One region of the Gordonia paraffinivorans genome, then DNA from elsewhere that is predicted to be linked to it. Evidence: predicted binding sites of a transcription regulator. Region 1 holds the regulator's gene; each other region holds the start of a gene.
What was found. The regulator LexA, encoded in region 1, represses DNA repair genes until DNA is damaged. The targets are predictions, from matches to a motif close to CGAACANNTGTTCG.
Positions count from the first base shown of each region.

Region 2: E1P53_RS02480 (HNH endonuclease signature motif containing protein) is a predicted target of LexA. The motif match lies at 3,329-3,342, and genes of this name have one in related genera.
Region 3: cofD (2-phospho-L-lactate transferase) is a predicted target of LexA. The motif match lies at 4,959-4,972, and genes of this name have one in related genera.

Region 1 is NZ_CAACYD010000005.1:603,167-610,689, reverse strand. Features, by position in the region: gene E1P53_RS04915 (putative PEP-binding protein) at 23-1,723, shown strand; gene lexA (transcriptional repressor LexA) at 1,707-2,414, opposite strand; gene E1P53_RS04905 (LysM peptidoglycan-binding domain-containing protein) at 2,628-3,233, shown strand; gene nrdR (transcriptional regulator NrdR) at 3,332-3,805, shown strand; gene hrpA (ATP-dependent RNA helicase HrpA) at 3,779-7,523, opposite strand, start outside.
Region 2 is NZ_CAACYD010000005.1:50,543-58,065, forward strand. Features, by position in the region: gene arsB (ACR3 family arsenite efflux transporter) at 1-604, shown strand, start outside; gene E1P53_RS02455 (arsenate reductase/protein-tyrosine-phosphatase family protein) at 597-1,280, shown strand; gene E1P53_RS02460 (arsenate reductase ArsC) at 1,322-1,747, shown strand; gene E1P53_RS02465 (arsenate-mycothiol transferase ArsC) at 1,744-2,154, shown strand; gene E1P53_RS02470 (ArsI/CadI family heavy metal resistance metalloenzyme) at 2,178-2,663, opposite strand; gene E1P53_RS02475 (Rv2640c family ArsR-like transcriptional regulator) at 2,761-3,123, shown strand; gene E1P53_RS02480 (HNH endonuclease signature motif containing protein) at 3,369-4,991, shown strand; gene E1P53_RS02485 (nitroreductase family deazaflavin-dependent oxidoreductase) at 5,076-5,498, shown strand; gene E1P53_RS02490 (fused (3R)-hydroxyacyl-ACP dehydratase subunits HadA/HadB) at 5,571-6,623, opposite strand; gene E1P53_RS02495 (oxygenase MpaB family protein) at 6,704-7,523, opposite strand, start outside.
Region 3 is NZ_CAACYD010000003.1:136,237-143,759, reverse strand. Features, by position in the region: gene glgA (glycogen synthase) at 1-310, opposite strand, end outside; gene glgC (glucose-1-phosphate adenylyltransferase) at 467-1,681, shown strand; gene E1P53_RS01440 (NUDIX hydrolase) at 1,732-2,304, opposite strand; gene E1P53_RS01435 (coenzyme F420-0:L-glutamate ligase) at 2,301-3,650, opposite strand; gene cofD (2-phospho-L-lactate transferase) at 3,647-4,672, opposite strand; gene E1P53_RS21080 (WhiB family transcriptional regulator) at 5,156-5,653, shown strand; gene E1P53_RS01420 (metallopeptidase family protein) at 5,808-6,344, opposite strand; gene E1P53_RS01415 (DUF3499 domain-containing protein) at 6,450-6,980, shown strand; gene E1P53_RS01410 (hypothetical protein) at 7,184-7,523, shown strand, end outside.

The DNA.
Region 1 (7,523 bases):
GCGTTTTTGTAAGCGTGGTCACATGACGCAGACACTGACAGGCACCCCGGTCGTCGGTGGCGTGGCCTACGGCCCCGCGCTCTGGCCGGGGGTGCGGCCCGATTACTCCGCCGAGGCGCTCGGTTCGACCAGCGAGGTGCCGGAGGATCGTCGAGCGGACGAGGTCGAACGGTTCGCCCGCGCCGCAGCTGTCGTGGCCGCACGCCTGCGTGACCGGGCGTCACAGAACACCGGCGCGGCCGCCGAGGTGCTCGCCGCGACGGCAGCGCTCGCAGAGGACCGCGGCTGGGTCGGTGCGGCGACGAAGCTCGTCGAGAAGGGGGTGAGCGCACCGGCGGCGGCCGCGGCCGCAACCGAACAGTTCGCCGCGGTGTTCAGCAGGATGGGCGGCCTGATGGCCGAACGCGTCACCGACCTCAACGACGTCCGCGACCGCGTCGTCGCCGAACTTCTCGGCCTGCCGGAGCCCGGCGTCCCGACGCCGGACGTCCCGTCGGTGCTGCTCGCCGATGATCTCGCGCCCGCCGACACCGCGGGTCTCGACCCCGCCACGACCATCGCGCTGGTGACCCGTCTCGGCGGCCCCACCAGTCACACCGCGATCATCGCGCGCCAGCTCGGGATCCCGTGTGTCGTCGCCGTGCCCGGACTCGGCGCGATCGACGTGGGCACACCGGTTCTCGTCGACGGGACCGCGGGAGAGGTCGTCGTCGCCCCCGACGCCGCGGAGGCGCAGGAGAGGGTCACGGCACATCGACGTCGCGCCGCGCGGATCGCGGGCTGGACCGGACCCGGCCGCACCGCCGACGGCGTCGAGGTCGCCGTCCTGGCCAACGTCGCAGACGGCGCGTCGGCCCGCGCCGCGACGGCGCATCCCGTCGAAGGGGTGGGCCTGTTCCGCACCGAACTAGCCTTTCTCGGACGCGCCGACGAGCCGTCGGTCGACGACCAGGCCGCCATCTACCGCGAGGTCTTCGACGCGTTCGCCGGCCGGAAGGTGGTCGTGCGCACCCTCGACGCAGGCTCGGACAAGCCGCTGCGGTTCGTCGACCACCCGGACGAGGCCAACCCGGCCCTCGGTGTGCGCGGTGATCGGATCGCGTTGGCGCACCCGGAGGTCCGTGAACGCCAGCTCGACGCGATAGCACAGGCGGCGCGGGAGACCGGGAGCCGGCCGTGGGTGATGGCGCCGATGATCGCCTCGCCGGCCGAGGCCGCGGCCTTCGCGGCGCGGGTACGCGCGCGCGACCTCGTCGCCGGGGTCATGGTCGAGGTGCCCGCCGCGGCGATCCTCGCGCCCGCGATCCTCGCCGAGGTCGACTTCGTGTCGATCGGCACCAATGACCTCACGCAGTACACGATGGCCGCCGACCGGATGTCGGCCGACCTCTCCGCCCTCACCGACCCGTGGCAACCCGCGGTACTGCACCTCGTCGCGGCGGTCGCGAAAGCCGGTCGCGCCCTGGGTAAACCGGTGGGCGTCTGCGGCGAGGCGGCGGCCGACCCGGCTCTGGCGTGCGTCCTGGTGGGTCTCGGCGTCACCTCGCTGTCGAGTGCCCCGGCCGCGTCCGCGGCCGTCGGCGCCGCACTCGGCGAGGTCACTCTCACCGCATGTGAGAACGCGGCGGCCGCTGCGCTGGCCACCACCGATCCGGCTGCGGCCCGCGCGGCGGCCGCCGCGGTGCTCGGAAGTGAACCCGAGGGTGTCAGATCCGCCGGATGACGGTGACGACCTTGCCCAGGATGACGGCGTCGTCACCGGGGATCGGGTCGAACAACTCGTTGTGCGGCATCAGCCACACATGACCCTTCTGGCGCTTGAACGTCTTGACCGTGGCCTCGCCGTCGATCATCGCGGCCACGATGTCGCCGTTGTCGGCCACGTTCTGCTGACGGACCACGACCCAGTCGCCGTCGCAGATCGCCGCGTCGATCATCGACTCGCCGACGACCTTGAGCAGGAACAGCGATCCCTCGCCGACGAGTTCGCGGGGGAGCGGGAAGACGTCCTCGACGGCCTCCTCGGCGAGGATCGGGCCGCCGGCGGCGATCCGGCCGAGGACCGGGACGAAGGTCGGCTCGGGGAGCGGCTCGCCGTTGGGGGAGGTCGGGGTCGGAGGCTCGTTCGGGGCTATGTTGACCGCGCGCGGACGGTTGGCGTCGCGCTTGAGGAGTCCCTTGCGCTCGAGCGTGCGCAACTGGTGGGCCACCGAGGAGGTGGAGGTGAGGCCGACCGCGTCGCCGATCTCCCGGATGCTCGGCGGGTAGCCGCGCTCGCGCACCGACTTGCGGATCACCTCGAGGACGCCACGCTGACGCGGCGTGAGGGAGGCCTCCGCAGCCGCGATGTCCTCGGGGCTGACGGGCTCGTCGGCGCCCCGCGGTGGAGTGCGCTTACCGCCGTCATCGCTCATGGTCGGGTTCCTCTCGATTCCGAACGTGCTGGTAGATGGCTTCGACTGGGGACGAGCCTAACCGAGGATCCCGCCGGCATCAAACATTTGTTCGACGTGTCGCGAGACATTGTCGGAGCCGCGTGGTAGAAATCGAACATCAGTTCATCGAACAGGTGATCGACTGTCGAACGGTTCGAACACCCGGTTCGACCGACCACACCGGAGGGCCCCATGCGCACCGCGACTCTCGCCGACCCGATCCGCGTCGACACCCTGCGCCCCGATGTCGTGCGCGCCGGTACCGGCCGCACCCGCCTCGTCCCCGGCGACGCCGATCCCGTCGTTCCCGGTCGTCGCGCCGTCCCGCGCCGGCGCCCGGCGGACAACCGGGCCGCCGACAACCGACCCGCACCGGAGTCGGTGATCTACGGTCCCCGGATCGCCGCGACGCGGTGTGCGTCGCCGGTGGGCACGCGAGGGCGCGGTCTCGTCCCGGCGCGCGTGGATGCCGACGATCGCGCGCTGCGCGTCGCGCCGTCGGCGGCGATCCGCCGTCGTCGCCGGACCGCGGTCGCGATCCTCGCCGGGGTCGGCCTGGCACTCGCGGTGTGGGTGCTGTCGGTCGTCGGCCAGAACTACGCGGCGTCGGTCGCGCCCTCGGCGGTCGGCACCGAGGTGGTCCACGTGCGCTCGGGTGACTCGCTCACCGGCATCGCCGCCCGGGTGGCGCCCGACCTGCCGCGTGAGGCGGTCGTCGAGGACATCATCCGACTGAACGACCTGCCGTCGAGCGGTCTTCGCGTCGGTCAGCCACTCCTGACGCCGAGGTACCGATAGGCCCGACGGTATCCTCGATGTCACAGGGACCGGCCGAGACACGGCCCGACGCGGCGAACGTCGGCGCGGAGAGGTCCCGCGACCCGCGTGAGGATACGATGCGCTGCCCCTTCTGCAAGAACGACGACACCAAGGTCATCGACTCGCGTGTCGCTGACGAGGGACAGGCCATCAGGCGTCGTCGTTCCTGTGTCGCATGCGGCCGCCGGTTCTCCACGGTGGAGAGCGCGGTTCTGGCCGTCGTCAAGCGCAACGGCGTCACCGAGCCGTTCAGCCGCGAGAAGGTGATGCGCGGTGTGCGGCGTGCCTGCCAGGGACGCGATGTCGCCGAGGACGCGCTGGCGCAGCTCGCCCAGCAGGTCGAGGACACGGTCCGGGCCAGCGGTTCGGCCGAGATCCCCAGCAACGAGGTCGGTCTCGCGATCCTGAAGCCGCTGCGCGACCTCGACGAGGTGGCCTACCTCCGGTTCGCGTCCGTGTACCGGTCATTCGACTCGATCGACGACTTCCAGCGCGAGATCGACGATCTCCGGTCGGCCAGGGAGTCAGCCGAGTCGGTCAAGAGTTCGTAGGACCCGCTTCTCCGACACCGGATAGGCGGTGCCGAGCCGCTCGGCGAACAGACTCACGCGGAGTTCCTCCACCAGCCACTGCGCTTCCTCGTTGACGTGGTCCCGGCGATGCTCGGGAACCTGCGTCAGGCGCTGTGCCCAGCGCTCGGTCACCCGATCCACCACGGCCACTCCGGCCTGATCCCGTGCCGCCGAGGCGGGCAGGGCCTGCAGTCGGGCCTGTGCCGCCTCGAGGTAGCGGGGGACGTGTTGCAGATGCCTACGCGGGGTGGCGCCGACGAATCCGTCGAAGACGAGGTTGTCGAGCTGCTCGGCGACGTCGTCGGCGGCCAGCGAGCCGGCGTGGCGGTCGACCGCCGCGCGCACCGGTGCGACCCGGCGGAGAACCTCGACGGCGAGATCGAAGTAGGCGGGCGCGGCCTCGGCGACTCGCGGACGCACCTTCTCGGCCAACGCCCGGAACGCCTCCGGCGACCGGATTCCGGCGAGAGCCGACGGATCGAGCGCCTCGACGGTGTCGCGGATCGAACGCCGCGTGCAATCGGCGAGCAGCGAGTCGAGATCGGGGTACGGACTCTGGCTCAGCGCGAGCCGGTCGGTGGAACCCAGCGATCCGGCGATCCGTCGCTGCAGCGGCGGTATCGCGAGATCGAGAAGAGCCACGATGCCCCTGCGCAGCAACCGGTCCCGGACCTGCTCGGACGCGGCGTCGACGACGACCACACCGCGCGTGCGGCCGGCGTCGTCGGTGACCGCGTCGATGGTCGGATACCTGGTGAGCTGCTGCCCGGCGACCTTCACGGTCTTCTCCGGCGGGAGGGTGCCGATGCCGTCGGCGGTCCACTCCCGGTACAGGGTGTTCTTGACCGTCTTCGGCGCGGCGGTCTTCGTGGTGCGCTGCAACTCGGAGAGCTCGTCCGAGCGCGCGAGCACGTTGCCCTTGGCGTCGACGACGGCGAAGTGCATCCGCAGGTGGGTGGGGATGCGGCCGGTGTCGAAATCCGCCGGGGTGACGGTCATCCCGGTGATCGCCGACAGTTCGCGCGCCAGCCCGGTGACCAGGGGCTCGCTGCGCGGCTTGAGCCGGGAGAGTGCGAGGTCGGCGAACTGCTGCGCCGGCGACATCGATTTGCGCAGACGTTTGGGCAGCGATTTCACCAGTGCAGTGGCGAGTTCGGAGCGCATGCCGGGCACCGACCAGTCGAAACCGACCGGCCGGACATGCGGCAGCAGTGCCTGCGGGATCACCACGGTGACGCCGTCGTCGGGTGCTCCGGGCTCGAAGCGATAGCGCAACTCCAGGCGGGTGTCGCCCTGTTGCCAGGCGCCCGGGTAGTCGGTGGGCGCCACCGAGGTGGTCGACGCCACGTCCTCGGGCTTGAGGTCGAGCAGCGCGGGGTTCTTTCGACGTGCCTTCTTCCACCAGGTGTCGAAGTGGCGGGCCGAGGTGACCTCGGCGCCGATGCGCTTGTCGTAGAACTCGTAGAGTTGGTCCTCGGTGATCACCAGACCGCGCGTCCGCGTGCGGTTCTCGACGTCGGACGCGGCCTCGAGCAGCGCGCGGTTGCGTTCGAAGAACGGATGATTCGTCTTCCAGTCGCCCTCGACGAGGGCATGCCGGATGAACAGCTCGCGCGAGACCACCGGGTCGACCGGCCCGTAGTCGACGCGACGGCGAGCCACCAGGGTGACCCCGTAGAGCGTCACCCGCTCGTAGGCCATCGCGGCCCCGCGCTTGGCCGACCAGTGCGGCTCGCTGTAGGAACGCTTGACCAGATCACCGGCCAGTTTCTCGGCCCAGAGCGGATCGATGCCGGCGACCGTGTGCGCGAACAGGCGTGAGGTCTCGAGGATCTCGGCGGCCATGATGAACGCCGGCGGCTTCTTCGCCAGCGGCGACGCTGGGAAGATCATCAGGGTGGTGTTGCGGGGGCCGGTGTACTCGCGGCCCTCGGTGTTGCGCGCGGCGATGTTCGACAGCAGGCCCGACAGGATCGCCTGGTGGACGGAGTCGGCGTCGACCTCGCCGGGTTCGGCCCCGGGCGGGCTCACCTGCCAGTCGAGGTCCTTGACGATGTCGGTGAGCTGCCGGTGCAGGTCCTGCCACTCGCGGATCCGCAGGTAGTGCAGGAACTCGCGCTCGCACATCTTGCGGAACTGGTTGTTGGAAAGCTCTTTCCGCTTCTCGGTGAGATGTCGCCAGAGTTCGATGTAGCCCAGGAAATCCGATCCGGGGACGTCGAAGCGCCGGTGCAGGGCGTCGGCGGCCTCCCGGTGCTCGGCGGGGCGCTCGCGAGGGTCGGGCAGGCTCATCGCCGACGCGATGACCAGGAGGTGGTCGAGGCACCCTAGATCGTGGCCCGCGATGAGCATGCGGGCGATGCGCGGGTCCACCGGTATGCGCGACATCGTGCGGCCGATCGCGGTCAGGCGCGGGGGAGTGCCGTCGCGTCCCGGCTTGATCGCCCCGAGCTCGGTGAGGACCGCCATGCCGTCGCGGATGGCGCGTTCGTCGGGGGCCTGGACGAACGGGAAGTCGGCGATCTCACCGAGCTTGAGCGAGGTCATCTGCAGGATGACGGCGGCGAGGTTGGTGCGCAGGATCTCCGGGTCGGTGAACGCCGGACGCGATTCGAAGTCGTTCTCGCTGTAGAGCCGGATGCACACGCCCGGTGCGACTCGGCCGCACCGACCGGCGCGCTGGCGGGCACTGGCCTGCGAGATCGGTTCGATGGGAAGGCGATTGACCTTCGTGCGCATCGAGTAACGGCTGATGCGGGCGGTGCCGGTGTCGATCACGTAGCGGATGCCCGGCACGGTCACCGAGGTCTCGGCGACGTTGGTGGCCAGCACGATCCGGCGTCCGTCGGAGGGGGTGAACACCTTCTGCTGGTCGGCGATCGACAGGCGTGCATAGAGCGGCACGATCTCGGCGCCGCCGCGGCGTCCTCCGAGCGTTCGCCGCTTGAGTGCGTCGGCGGTCTCGCGGATGTCGCGCTCGGTGGGCAGGAAGATCAGGATGTCGCCGCGCTCGTGCGCCCACAGCTCGTCGATGGCGGCGTCGATGCCCTGGATCTGGTCGAGATCGGCATGCTCTCCGCCGCCGTCCTCGTCGCCGGTGTCGGGCCGTTCGGACAGGCTCAGCGGGCGGTAGCGGATCTCGACCGGATAGGTGCGACCGGACACCTCGATGACCGGCACCGGGTTCTCCGGCGTGCTGAAATGCCGTGCGAACCGGGCGGGTTCGATGGTCGCCGAGGTGATGATCACCTTCAGGTCGGGGCGCTGGGGGAGCAGCCGCCGCAGATACCCCAGGATGAAGTCGATGTTCAGGCTGCGCTCGTGCGCCTCGTCGATGATGAGGGTGTCGTAGCGGCGCAGCATCGGGTCGGTGGCGATCTCGCGCAGCAGGATGCCGTCGGTCATCACTCGCACGAGGGTGTCGGCGCCGGACCGGTCGGTGAACCGCACCGAGTAACCGACGGCGTCGCCGAGTTCGGTGCCCGTCTCGTCGGCGATGCGCTTGGCCACCGAACTGGCCGCGATGCGGCGGGGCTGGGTGTGTCCGATGGTCCCGAGGATGCCGCGACCGAGTTCGAGACAGATCTTCGGCAGCTGCGTGGTCTTGCCCGAGCCGGTCTCGCCCGCCACCACGACGACCTGGTGGTCGCGAATGGCCTCGGCGATCTCCTCGCGTGCCGCGGAGACGGGCAGTTCG
Region 2 (7,523 bases), 550 kb from region 1:
CCTCTCGGTGCTACCCGGATGGCTCGGCCTGGAACAGACGACCATCGACACCTCGCCGTGGCAGATCGCGAAGTCGGTGCTGATCTTCCTCGGAATCCCGCTGGTTGCCGGCTATCTCACCCGCCGCATCGGTGAACGGGCCAGAGGCCGCGAATGGTACGAGTCCTCGTTCCTCCCGCGATTGGGGCCGTGGGCCCTCTACGGTCTGCTGTTCACCATCGTCATCCTGTTCGCCTTGCAGGGGGAGCAGATCACCTCTCACCCGTGGGACGTCGTGCGGATCGCGCTGCCGCTGCTGATCTACTTCGCGGTGATGTGGGGTGGCGGATTCGTCCTCGGCGCCGTGATGGGGCTGGGTTACGCACGGACCACCACGCTGGCGTTCACCGCTGCCGGCAACAACTTCGAGCTCGCCATCGCCGTTGCGATCGCGACCTATGGTGCGACCTCCGGTCAGGCTCTTGCCGGAGTCATCGGCCCACTCATCGAGGTGCCCGTCCTCGTCGCGCTGGTCTATGTGTCTCTGGCGTTGCGGAAACGCTTCACCAGTCCGACGACCGCCTCCAGCCCAGATGTGTCGAAGGAGCCTGTTCGCGATGTCTGAGAATGTGTTGGACGAACAGCTGAGTCGCGGCGAACACCGCGCCCAACCCGAGCTGCTGATGCCGCATACCGTGCTCGCCCGTACCGCAGCTGACTTGGCCGCCAAGTACGAGGGGGTGGTGTCTCGACAGACGGTGGAACGCTGTGTTTTCGAGTCCTGCACCGCGTTACGGCGCACCTCCCGGGTGCATGCGCATCTGACGACCTTGGCGGGCCGGTTCGCTGCCGATCGGTTACGCGCCCTAGCGCAGGCTGAGGGGGCGGTACCCAAGGATGTGCCCGAAGTCCTGTTCATCTGCGTGCAGAACGCCGGCCGCTCGCAGATGGCTGCCGGATTGATGACCCACCACGCCACAGGTCGGGTACATGTGCGCTCGGCCGGATTGGTGCCGGCTCATTCGATCAACCCGACCGTCGTCGAAGCGATGTCAGAAATTGGCGTCGACCTGGGTACCGAGTACCCCAAACCACTCACCGACGATGTGGTCGCCGCCGCTGACGTGGTGGTGTCGATGGGCTGCGGCGACGCGTGCCCGATCTATCCCGGCAAGCGGTATCTCGATTGGACGGTCTCCGATCCTGAAGGCCGTCCACTTGGCGAGGTTCGCGCGATCCGCGATGACCTTGACGCCCGGGTTCGTGAGCTCCTTGCCGAGCTCACGGCCAACCATCTGTGACTTTCCGAGCATTCCTCCACAGCTGAAAGGGACTGTGTCTCATGTCTTCCTCTCGACCTAGCGTGCTGTTCGTGTGCGTCCACAATGCCGGCCGCTCACAGATGGCTGCGGGGTTCCTCACCGCGCTCAGCCAGGGCAGTGTCGAGGTCCGCTCCGCCGGATCTGCGCCCGCCGACTCGATCAATCCAGCCGCGGTCGAGGCGATGGCTGAAGTCGGTATCGACATCTCGGCACAGTCACCCAAGGTCCTCACCCCCGACACCGTCGAATCCTCCGATGTGGTGATCACCATGGGCTGTGGCGATGCATGCCCAGTATTCCCCGGCGTCAGCTACCGCGACTGGGCCCTCGACGACCCCGCCGGCCAAGGCATCGACGCGGTCCGCCCGATCCGCGATCAGATCCGCGCACTGGTCGCGGACCTCCTCGACGAACTGCTCCCCGCTAACCAGCAGGTCGGCCAGTGAGCACACCACCGCAGGTGCTGTTCGTGTGCGTGTCCAACCGCGGCAAATCGGTGATGGCCGAACACCTCACACCGACAGTCACCGACCGGATCACCCCGTCCTCGGCCGGCACCAGCGCGAAAATCGGCGGCCAGGTCAACGAGCTGTCCGCCCAGGCGCTCGCCGAAGTCGGCGCCACCGTGGACGGGCATCAGCCGCGGCAACTCACCGACGGACTGATGCAAACTGCAGATCTCGTCGTGGTGGTCGGCACCGCCGACGTCACCCCACCCGACGGCGTCGCCCTCGAAGTGTGGAACACCGACGAACCCTCCGAACGGGGCATCGACGGTATCGAACGGATGCGACTAATCCGCGACGACATCACCAACCGGATCCGCGCCCTCGCCGACCGCATCGCGCGGTAGGCGAGAGCGCAAGCCACGACCCCTCAGCAGCAAGCAGTGCGCACCTCAGCCGGTTCGGCGGCGCTGCCACCGCAGCACACCGAACCCTGCTCGACGTCATCGTTGGCGTTCTGCTCCAACAGTTTCGGGCTGGTCCCGAACGTGTCGGAGTCGGCGAGCACGGTGTAGACCTCCCACTTCTCGTTCGCCGGTCCGGTCACCCAGACCTTGTCCTGCGTTGCGAAACAGCAGGTGGAGTTGATCTCCTCCTGGGTGAATAGGCCCTCCCCGGACAGCCTGGCGATCTCGGCGTGCACCTTCTCGCTCGATTCGACCTCGACGCCGAGGTGGTTGATCGTGCCGCCCTGGCCGGGGTTCTCTAGCAGCACCAGTTTCAGGGGCGGCTCGACGATCGCGAAGTTGGCGTATCCCGGCTTGCGTTTGGCCGGGGTGGTGTTGAACAGCTTGGAGTAGAACTCGATCGCGGTATCGAGATCATCGACGTTGAGCGCGAGCTGCATACGGGACATGACCATCACCTTCACCTGTGAGACATATATCGAACTACTGACACATGCAGGGTGCCACCTTTTCGACATATGTCAAGTAGGGGCGTACGATCTGGTCATGCCGAAGCCCTTGCCGATGGTCGACATCAGCGCCCCGATCTGCTGCGCACCGGTATCCGCGGCTCCGCTCGATGACGACACCGCCCTAGAAATCGCTCTGCGACTCAAGGCCCTGGCCGATCCGGTCCGGATCAAACTCGTCTCAATCCTGCTCGCCGACAACGGGAACGGAATCTGCACCTGCGACCTCGCGACCGCGGTCGGCCTCACCGAGGCCACCACGAGCCACCACCTGGGGCAGCTCCGCAAGGCCGGCATGGTCGCACCTGACCGACGAGGGGTGAACGTCTACTACCGCGCACGGCCAGAGTCGTTGGAAGCGCTACGCAGCGTTCTCAGCGCCACCACAGGGTGCTGCTGAACCGTCGCAGGCGCGGTCAGTTGAGCACCTGCGTCAGGCTCCCCCTCGTCGGCAACCGCGCCACGCAACGCACATAGCGTTGCGTGGCGGACACCAATGAAAGTGTCACCACCTAGACCCCTCAAACTGTCACCGATGTCTTGATGCGAAAGTGTCACCGATGTCCTGCGAGATGACATGTGCGAAGTCGGGGGTGGGGTAGAATCGAACATACATTCGATCAGCGGACTGTGGGGGTGATCGTCATGACCGAGACAACATCGGTCGACGCTCCTTGTGATGCTGTGGCGATCGTCGACGAGATCCACCGGCTCTGCGCCGCGCTGCAGCGGGCTGAGCTTTCGACGTTGACCGATGCGCAGGTGGAGTATGTGGCCGCCGAAACCGAGCGCGCGAGAAACCGTTTGGCGTTCGCCGGTGATCAGCAGGTGGTGGAGGTCGCCGCCCGCGATCTGCCGCGTAAGACCGGCCGGCGCAACATCCTGGCCTACATGCACGATGTGCTGCGGATGACCCGGCCGGGCCGGCGTCGGACCCGCGTGCAGGCCATCGCGACGTTCATCGACCTCACCGGCCAACCCCTCGAACCCGAAAACCCGACACTGGCTGCAGCATTCGCCGACGGACGCGTCGGCCCCGATCACGTCCACGCGGTGATGGACGTGCTCGATCAGATCCCCACCGCAATAGCCCATGACGTGACGGCTGCTGCCGAACGGACGATGGCCGAGTACGCGACCTGGATGACACCACCGGAGATCGAGCGTGCCGGCGCCCGCCTGCTGGCACACCTCGACCCCGACGGGGTCTTGACCGACCTCGAGGACCGCAGACGACGCCGCAAGCTCTGGATCAACCGGCAACGCGCTGATGGCACATCGAAACTCACCGCCACCCTCACCCCAGAACTGCGCGCACGCCTGGCGACGTTCTTGGATGTGTGGGCGCGCCCCGGGATGAACAACCCCAACGACCCCGACTCACCGACCGGGGCGATCCAGGACGCCGACCCCGAGCGGCTGGAAGCCGCTGCGCAACGGGATCTGCGTACCCCGGCACAGATACAGCACGACGCCCTCAATGCACTGCTGCAAGCGGTGTTCGACGACGGGTTGCTCGGCAAAACTCATCGGGGGTTGCCCATCCAGTTGATCGTCAAAGCCGACCTGGCAGATCTGCAGCGTGCGGCCGGGCTGGCGGCCACCGCCGATGGCACCCTCATCGACATCGAGGGCCTGATCTCCATGGCCGGCCGGGTGGAGCCGTGGCTGGCGATTTTCGTCGATGCCACCGCCGCACCGCTGTATCTCGGACGCGGCAAGCGTCTGGCGTCGATGGAACAACGCCTGGCGTCCTTCGCCCGTCCCGGCGGCGACACCTGCTCCGCGCCCGGTTGCGATGTGCCCGCAACGCGTGTGGAGATGCACCACGCCCATACCGACTGGGGTGACGGTGGTGGCACCGACATCGACAACCTCGCCCCAGCCTGCACCCGCCATCACCACATGATCGGCAACCGCCCCGGCGACTACACCACCCGCATGATCGGCAGCGGACCCGACGCCGGGCGCTGCACCTGGCAACTCAACACCGCACCCGGCACACCACCCCGACGCCCACGGATCAACCGAAAACCCGACATCGGCCACCGATTCCGACACATCCTCACCGAGACCCGCAACAACATCCACCCCACACCTGACAAGCCCGACCAGCGCAGGGCACCCGACCAACACGGACAACCCGAACCCGGGCCGCCCGACGATCCGCCACACCCACCACGGTTCCACTACACCGACCTGCACAACGCCACACCGGCCGAACTCGCGCTCTACGCAGCGCTACTCGACCACGCCTACCCGAACTGAGGCGCCGTCGGCGGTATCGCCGACGAGGGGAGCTCGACGGAGGGCGCAGGGAATAGGCGCAGGCTGAGGGTTGTTGAGCCGACCATGACCGCCAAAGCTGAGTTGAGCCCCGAGGGCTGGGTCCGCGAACAGACCGAGAAGATCCTGGAACAGGGCACCACCGAAGGTGTCGAAGTGATGGGACGCCCCATCGTCCTGTTCACCACCACGGGTGCCAAGTCCGGCAAGAAGCGCTATGTCCCGCTGATGCGCGTGGAGGAGAACGGCAAGTACGCCATGGTCGCCTCCAAGGGCGGCGCCCCCGAGCATCCGGCGTGGTACTACAACGTGAAGGCGAACCCTCAGGTCACCGTCCAGGACGGCACGGAGGCCAAAGAGCTGACCGCACGTGAGGTGAGCGGTGAGGAGCGGGCCCACTGGTGGAAGCTCGCCGTCGAGGCGTTCCCGCCGTATGCCGAGTACCAGACCAAGACCGATCGAGAGATCCCGGTGTTCGTTCTCGAATGATTCTTCTGCAGCCCGCAGGCATCAGAGCCCCCGACGTGAACGTCGGGGGCTCTGATGTCGAAGGCGGGATTCTCAGGCGAACCGAATGTTCATCGTCGCCAGTCCGAAGACCTTACGACCGCCGGACTTGGCCGTGATGATGACGACACCGGTGCGGGTCTCCGGATCCAGCGACTTGATGCGTCCGCTGAACTCGATCTCGCCGCCGGCGTCGGCAGACACCGGCACGGTCTGCGACAGGCGCACCGCGTAGCGGGTCACCGCACCCGGATCCCCGGTCCACGACGACACGAACGCCGCCCCGAGACCCATCGTCAGCATGCCGTGTGCGATGACGTCGGGAAGGCCCGCGAGCTTGGCGACGGCCTCATCCCAGTGGATGGGGTTGGCGTCGCCGGCGACGCCGCCGTAGTTGACCAGGTCGCCGCGGGAGATCCGCGCGGTGTGGACGGGAAGCTCGTCGCCCACCGACAGCTCGTCGAAGGAACGGGCGCCCGATGCGCGGGCCGCGCCGTCGGCGACGCGGACCTCACCCTCCGGGCGGACCGTCTTCTCGTACAGTTCCGGGTTGGGGTCGTGGCTGAAGATGTTGACGTCGTGCATCATCACCTTGCGCACCGCCGCGCCGAGTTCGGGGTCGACCTCTTCGGCCGTCACGCCGACGACGGTGGTGTGCATCGTGTGCACTTTCTCACCCCGCGCGTCGGTCAGGGTGTTGGTGACGGTGATCAGTTCGCGACCGGCGACCTTGCGCACGCTTGACAGTTCGACGTCGGTCACCAGCTCGTCCCCGGCGACGATGGGCCGATGCTGCTCGAACACCTGCTCGGTCTGAACGTAGGTGTCGTAGCCGACGATCACGGACTCGAACAATTCACGGTTGGCGACCATCGCCGGGATCGACGTGAAGGTCAGCGGTGCGACCACTCCCGGATAACCAAGCGCTGCTGCTGCTTCCGGCTCCCAGTGCGCAGGATGGTAGTCCTGGACCGCGCGGGCGTACTCACGTACCTTCTCGCGGCCCACCTGGTAGGCGCCGTCGAGAACGTAGTAATGGCCGACGCGGGTCTCGAGATCGGGTGCCTCGGCGGTCGGCGCTTCTGCGATGGTCGGGGGTTCCGTCATTCCGTCCACGCTAATCGGGTGCCGTCTGCCGGCAAAACCCGAGGTCGGGTTCTCGTCACACACCTGACCCGGATCGACGGTCAGCGCCGGAGGCCCTTGCCGTGGGCGAACTCGGCGGGCCGCCCCGACGACTGCCATCGGTGCCAGTTCTCCCGGTGCCGACACATCAGCCTCTCGTGGAAGCGCCGGAAACCGGGAGACACCCGACGCAGGGTTTCGACGGCCATCATCAGCGGCCACCGGAGGACGATCAGCGCGATGCCCGGCAGCGGATTGGGCATGCGATAGCGGAAGCGCGTGGTGGGCACCATGTAGATCGTCGAGTACGCGGCGTACATCATCGCGTTGTACCGGCCGCGGAGGCGTTCGAGGCCCCTCGCGTCCGCGCTGGCGAAGGCGGCGGGGAAGGACTCGATCAACTCCTTGCCGTCGTCGCCCGCGTCCTGGCTGCGGGTCGACATGACGAAGGTGAGCAGGCGCAGCGAGTCGCCGATGGTCTCCGGATACCACTGGGTCCGGACGCCGAGCAGATACCCGAGGTACTTCTGGTAGTGGAACAGCACCCGGATCTCGCGGGGTGTCGTCTGGACGCCGGTGAGCCACAGCGCCAGGGCCGGGACGATGCTCCCGCCGAGCAGTGTCAGGAGCTGGTACGACTGGCTGATCGGTTCGCCCCAGCGTTCGCGATCCCATTCGGGATGTCCGGCCACGGTGCGACGAACCCACACGTGCATCACGCGCACACGCATCGCGGTGGCCCGCCCTTCCGACCCGGGTGTGAGCAGCGCACCCGGCTGCGAGACGTCGATCCAGAACCTGGCGGTCTCCAGGAAGCGGCGCAGCGCGTTGTCCCCGGCATAGCCGCCGGCCAGCGACAGGGGCTTGGCGACGGCGGCCTCG
Region 3 (7,523 bases), on a different contig from region 1:
GCGGGATGCCGTAGAGCTGCCCGGCGAGGTGGCCGGCGAGGCCGGTGTACCAGGTGTGCGAGTGGACGACGTCCGCGCCCTCGGCGCCGACGACCATGCGCAGGTCCGCGGAGAGCGTCGTGATCGCCGCATTCGCCCCGGCCAGCCCTGGGTCGGGGGAGTAGACCCGGGCGGTGTCGCGCTCGGCTCCCATGCAGTGGACGTCGACCGTCGCGAGATCGCGTAGGTGCCGGACCAATTCGGTGACGTGTACGCCGGCACCGCCATACACCTCGGGTGGATACTCCCGGGTCATCATCGCCACCCTCATGGTGATGACGCTAGTGGTTGCCCGGGGTCTTCGCCATCGCAGCGGTGCCCGGGCTCCGGGCTCGGTCCCGCGGCGCACCCGGACGGTTACCGCGGGGGCCGGTTCCAACTCGCCCGTCGTCTGGCCCGTGCCCCCGATCGCGGTTAAGTTGGGGGAGTGAGATCACAGCCGCACGTCCTCGGCATCGTCCTCGCCGGCGGAGAAGGCAAGCGCCTCTACCCGCTCACGGTGGACCGCGCCAAGCCTGCGGTGCCGTTCGGCGGTGCCTACCGGCTGATCGACTTCGTGCTCTCCAACCTGGTCAACGCCGGATACGAACGCATTTGCGTGCTCACGCAATACAAATCGCACTCACTGGACCGGCACATCTCGCAGACATGGTGGACGTCGGGATTCCACGGGGAGTACATCACCCCGGTGCCCGCGCAGCAGCGCCTCGGCCCTCGTTGGTACACCGGCAGCGCCGACGCCATCTTCCAGTCGATGAACCTCATCTCCGATGAGGAGCCCGAGTACATCGTGGTCTTCGGAGCCGACCACGTGTACCGGATGGACCCGTCGCAGATGGTCGCGGCGCACATCGAGTCCGGTGCCGAGGTGACGGTCGCCGGCATCCGCGTGCCCCGTGCGGAGGCCACCGCCTTCGGGTGCATCGACGCCGACGACTCGGGCCGGATCACCCGGTTCCTGGAGAAGCCCGCCGATCCGCCCGGAACCCCCGACGACCCGGACGTCACCTTCGCCTCGATGGGCAACTACGTGTTCAGCACCGAGGCCCTGGTCGAGGCGCTGCGCGCCGACGCCGCCGACTCGGACTCCGACCACGACATGGGCGGCGACATCATCCCGGCGTTCGTCGCCCGCGGGCAGGCCCACGTCTACGACTTCAAGGACAACGAGGTCCCCGGCGCCACCGAACGCGACAAGGGATACTGGCGCGACGTCGGAACCCTCGACGCCTTCTACGAGGCCCACATGGATCTGGTGTCCGTGCACCCGATCTTCAACCTCTACAACACCAAGTGGCCGATCCGGGGTGAGACCCACAACCTGCCGCCCGCGAAGTTCGTGCAGGGCGGTGTGGCCGAGGACTCGGTGGTGGGTGCCGGCTGCATCATCTCCGCGGGCACGGTCCGCAACTCGGTGCTGTCGTCGAACGTCATCGTCGAGGACGGTGCCGTCGTCGACGGCGCCGTGCTGATGCCCGGCGTGCGCATCGGCAAGGGTGCCGTCGTGCGCCGCGCGATCCTCGACAAGAACGTCGTGATCGGGGACGGCGAGCAGATCGGCGTCGACCTCGACGCCGACAGGGAACGCTTCTCCGTCAGCGCCGGCGGCGTGGTGACGGTGGGCAAGGGCGTTCGGGTCTAGGACCCGCGCGCACCTCCCGGCCCCGAGCGGCAGGCGCGTGCGCCCCGCGGTCAGCCCAGCGCGGCCCGGATGAGCTCGGGGATGTCGGCGTCGGCGTTGTCGGGCAGCGCGTCGATCGGCCACCACTGCAGGTCCACCGACTCCTCGCTGCGGGCGAACCGCGGCAGCGATCCGTCCGCGGTGGGGGCGGCGACGATCCGGTAGCGCACGTCGAGGTGCCGCGTCGGGACCCCCAGCGAGCACGTGATCGGGTGCGTGTGCAGGTGGACCAGTCCGGCGTCGGGTGCGTCGCGGTCGAGGTCGAGGCCGGCGATCCCGGACTCCTCGCGGGCCTCGCGCAGCGCCGCGTCGGCGAGGGTGTCGTCGGACGGCTCGCAGTGTCCGCCGAGCTGGATCCACTTCCCGACGCGGGGATGCAGGGTCAGCAGCACGTGGCGGCGGTCGGCGTCGAAGACGATCGCCGATCCGGTGAGATGCCCGGCGGCGCAAGCCCTCAGGCACGCCTCGGAGGTCGCGGCGAGGAACGCCAGGTATGCGTGCCGCAGGCTGTCCTGCGCCGAGGTGGGCGCAGTCCACGACGTCAGGGCCGCCACTGCGGACGCGTGCAGCGATTCGGCGCTCACAGCTCGATCACCCATTCTTCGGTCGGGGCGGCCGGGCGCAGCGGTGCGGGTTCGCGCGGGTGCCCGATGGCCACGGCGCCCAGCGGCTCCCACGCGTCGTCGAGTCCGAGCACGCGGCGGACGGTGGGAGCGGCGAAGATCGTGGACCCGATCCAGCAGCTCCCGATCTCCCGGACCGACAGCGCGATCAGCAGGCTCGCCACCGCGCCGCCCGCGGCGACCGTGAACATGGTGTGCTCGGCGGCGTTGCGGCGATCGTCGGGATAGGTGTGCGCACCCTCGGGGACGAGAAACGGGATCACGAGTTCCGGTGCGTCGTAGAGGATCTGCCCGCGCCGCAGGCGCTTGGCGATCGACTCCTCCGACTTGCCGTCGGCGGTCAGGTCGGCGCGCCAGTCGGCGTTCATCGCGTCCAGCAGCTCCCGTCGCCGATCCGCCGAGCGGACCCAGACGAACCGGACCGGGTGCGTGTGGTGCGGCGCCGGGGCGGTGAGCGCCTCGCCGAGCGCCTCCCTCAGCAGGCCGGGGTCGACCGGGCGATCGTCGAAGGAACGCACCGAGCGGCGCGTGCGGACGGCCTCCCGGCGCCCTTGCGCGATCGCCTCCTCGGTGCCCAGTCGGAACAGGTCCTCCTCGGCGGGCCGGATGAGGTCGGCTGCGGTCGTGCCGTCGTCGACCGGCGCGAATCCGCGGACCACGGCGACCGGCACCCCGTCGAGCTTGCCCTTGACCAGATCGGCGGCGGCCGCGAGTTCGTCGGCGACGGCGATGTCGGTGACGACCAGCGGATTGCCGTAGTCGTCGACACCGCCGTCGTACGGGTGGCTGACGGCGATGCCGGCCGAACCGATGGCGACGTCGACCTGCCCGGTGCGCCAGGCACGGCCCATGGTGTCGGTGATGATGACGGCCACGTCGAGGCCGGCGCGCTCGGCGATCTCGCGCCGCAGGCGCGCCGCGCTGGCATCCGGGTTCTCCGGGAGCAGCGCCAGCTCGTCGGTGCGGACGTTGGAGCCGTCGATGCCCGCGGCCGCCTGCACCAGGCCGAGGCGGTTCTCGGTGATGAGGGTGCGGTTCTTGCGTGCCAGCACCCGGACCGACTCGGCTTCGACGAGTCGTCGCCGCAACGCGTCCCGCTCGTCGGGATCGGTCGGCGCGGTCACCATCCGGCCCTCGGCCTTGGAGATGATCTTGCTGGTCACCACCAGGATGTCGCCGTCGGCCAACCACGGTGCGGCGGCGAGGATCTCACCGGCCACATCCGATGACGGACCGAACTCGCCGAGTCCGGTGACCGGCCGGATCTCCAGACCGCCCGGCGCCCGGTGGTCGGTGCGCTCGCTCACGCCGTGCCCACGTTCCGGTCGGGCAGGGCGACGTCCACGAGCGCACACGCCGCGCGGATCATCTGCGCGGTGGCGGCCGGGTCGGTCATCAGCAGCGGGGCCGACCCGATGGCGATGCCGTCGACACTCGCCCGGTCGCCGTCGGCGATGAGCCAGCCGTCGAGGATGCCGTTGCCGCTGCGGGCGCCGTAATGGGCCGCGATCGCCTCGGCCGAGGTCTCGACCCCGATGACCGACAAGCACTCGTCGGCCATGCCGCGCAGCGGGCGGTTGTCGATCACCGGCGAGATGCCGACGACCTTGGCCTTCGTCGACCGCAGCGCGCTGCGCATCCCGGGGACGCTCACGATCGCGCCGATGCTCACCACCGGATTCGACGGCGCGAGCAGCACCACGTCGGCCTCGGCGATCGCGTCGAGCACGCCGGGGGCCGGGGTGGTGTCGTCGGAGCCGACCTGGGCGAAACCGAAGGTCGGGACCTGGGCCCGGTGACGCACCCACCATTCCTGGAAGTGGATGGCGACACGTTCGTCCTCCGCGCCATCCGGTTTGGCGATGACGACGTGCGTCTCGTGCCGGTCGTCGGTCACCGGGAGCAGGCGCACGCCCGGGTTCCAGCGGCGGCACAGGGCGGCGGTGACGTCGGAGAGCCGGAAGCCCGCATCGAGCATCTGGGTGCGGATCAGGTGCGTGGCGAGGTCACGGTCGCCGAGGCCGAACCAGTCCGGGTCGGCTCCGTAGGCGGCGAGCTCCTCCTTGGCATTCCAGGTCTCGTCGCGGCGGCCCCAGCCGCGTTCGGGGTCGATGCCGCCGCCGAGCGTGTACATGCACGTGTCGAGATCGGGGCAGATGCGCACGCCGTGCATCCAGGCGTCGTCGCCGACGTTGACGATGGCGGTGATCTCGTGGTCGCCGGCCGGGGCGTCCGGGAGCGGCGGGAACGGGGTGGCGCCGAAGAGTTCGCGTGCGCCGAGCAGGAATCGCGCGCCTCCCACGCCGCCGACGAGTACGGTCACCTTCACAGCAGGTACTCCTTCACACCGCCACTCTAGTGGTCTTCGGAGCGGGCCCCGCCCTCGGCGCCGGAGGCGGTTCGGGCAGAGGCGACGCGTCGGCGGAGTGTGATCTTCGTTCGGCTTGGCCGTTCTCGCCGTGTCGAGTCACACGAAGAGCGGCCGGCGATGGTAAAGGGAGATCTTCGTTTCGACTTGACCCGGAGCGCCCTCGGCGTGTGTAATCACATCAGTGTCATTCCGGGTTTGAGATCGAGAACCTTCGAGGTCGAGAACCGCTGGCCTCCAACGGATTCGATCACATGTTCGAACTCGGCAAGAAGGGTGTCGGCACCGGATGAGGTGCCGTCGCTCGGGCGCTGTGTGCGACGCGAGCAGGCACTTCGCCGACGCGTAGTACAAGTGGTGTGGCAGCAGTGGTGGGTACGGCACACATGTCGTGTTCGCGAAGGACAGTTAACGACCGAAATCCCGAGCTAGGAGGCGCCGACGATGGCTTTGGAAAACCCGATCGGCAATCCGCTTGAACCACATGATCGCCCGCAATACATCTCGGATTCGACCGTCGTCGCCGGCTCTGCGGACCGCGATGTCGCCGGATTCCACGGCATCGGTCCCGTCGACGATTCGATGATCGGCGGTACCGCCCGCCCTAGTGTCCCCGAAATCGGCGACGCCGCTTCGGATTTCGCCGGTGGCGCCGACGACCGCTCCGGTCGCCGGCATCTGGCCCTGGTGCCCAACGGATTCGACGAGCTCTTCGACGCCGTCGAGGAATCGTGGCAGGATCGGGCGCTGTGTGCGCAGACCGATCCCGAGGCGTTCTTCCCGGAGAAGGGCGGCTCGACCCGTGAGGCCAAGCGCATCTGCCAGGGGTGCGAGGTGAAGGCGGAATGCCTCGAGTACGCACTTCACAACGACGAGCGCTTCGGAATCTGGGGTGGCCTGTCGGAGCGTGAGCGCCGGCGTCTCAAGCGCGGCATCATCTGAGTCCGCCGGCGGGCGCGGGTCGACGACACGAGAGATGTCGCCGATCCGACGTCATCTGAACGGATCAATTCCGATCATTCGAATTTCATACGGGCCGAACGTATTCGGCCGGCAGTTCGGCGGCGGGCCGTCGAACGCGATCATCGACCGCGGATCACTCTGGTCCGCGGTCGATCGTGTCTTCGTCGAGTCCGAGGTGGGTGGCGACCTGCTGGACGAGGACCTCGTGGATCAGCTCGAGCAGATCCGTGCCCTTCTTCGCCCGCGATTCCAGCGGCCGGCGGAAGAGGATGATCTGGGCGCGCGTCGGCTCGCCGTGGACATCCATGCCCGCCGGGATCAGCCGCGCCAGCGGCACGGCGCCGTCCGCGGTCACCTCGTCGGGCCACGCGACGGTCTCGGGGTCGCGGGGGAGGAGGCGCGGGATCTCGTCCACGGCGATGTCGAGACCCGCGAGCTGGTCGTGCCAGTTGGCGTCGATCTCGGCAAAGGCCTCGAGCGCGATCGCGTCGAACTCGTCGGACCGGGTGTTGTAGGCGGGCACGTGCTGCGGCAGCAGCGGGGAGCGCAGCCCACGACCGCGACGGTCCCGGAAGCGGCCCGGGCGCCGACGACCACGGCGGATGCCCGGCGCGCCGTAGGGGCCCGGGGTGCCGTGGGAGCCGCGCGCGGGCTTCGGGTGGATGCGCATGGCGCGAGTGTAGGAGGTCGTGGCGACCCGTGTCGCGCCTGCCCCGCGGCGGTCGATGAGCGTGTCGGCTCAGTGGTTGCCGACAAGGCGGGCTAATCTCGTCTCGTGAAGCTTCCCCGTCTGTGCTGCCGACCCGGCTGCGCCCGATCCGCGGTGGCTACGCTGACCTTCGTCTACGCCGAATCGACCGCGGTCATCGGTCCGTTGGCGACCTCGGTGGAGCCGCATTCCTGGGATCTGTGCGAGGACCACGCGCGTCGGATCACCGTGCCGCGCGGGTGGGAGATGCTGCGCAGCGAACGTGGCTTCTCGGTGCCGGCCGAGGACCACGAGCTGACCGCACTGGCCGAGGCCGTCCGGGAGGCGGGCGCCGTCGCCGGCGGTCCGCGTCCCGGCTTCGACGCCGGCCGCGGGTCGATCGACTCCCTCGACGCACTCGACTCCGGGAGGTCCCCGGTCGACGCGGCCGTGGACGCCGCGCTCGCCGACCGTCGGTCCGGCCGCCACCGCGCCGGACCGGTCGACCAGCAGTCGCCGCTCACCCAGGGCTCGTCCTCGTCGACGCCCCGCCACCAGACCCGTCCGCGTCCGGGACGCCGGGGACACCTGCGTGTCCTGCCGGACCCGGTCGACTGAACGCACGCCGCCACGCGCACGGCGCGACACCCGTCCACCTCGCGCAGGGCGCGACCTCCGTCCACCTCGCGCAGGGCGCGACCTCCGTCCACACGGACGCACCCGACACCGTCATCTCCCGATCCGGGACGATTCCCCGGATCGGGCCCACGAGTGTGTCGTGTAGCGGGACGGGTGTCACCGTGGCTGGCTACGCTGGTCCCATGCGTACCGGTGCCCCCGACCTCGACGACGCCGAGGAGTTGCTCTCCGCGGACGCCGACGGTCTGTTGCGGACCGTCGCGCTCGCGGGGGCCCAGATCCGGGCCACCGCCGAGGCTGTCCGCGAGGGTGCGCTCGCACCACTTGCCGAGTTGCGGCCGCGCAGCGTGGTCGTCGTGCACGGTGCCGGCGAGGTGTCCCATCGGGCCGCCGGGCTGATCGTGGCCGCCGTCGCGTCCCGGATCGACGTGCCGGTGGTCACCGCTCCGGTCCTGCCGGGCTGGGTGGGCCCCCTCGACGTGGTCGTCGTGGCGGGCGAGGACGCCGGGGACATGGCGCTCG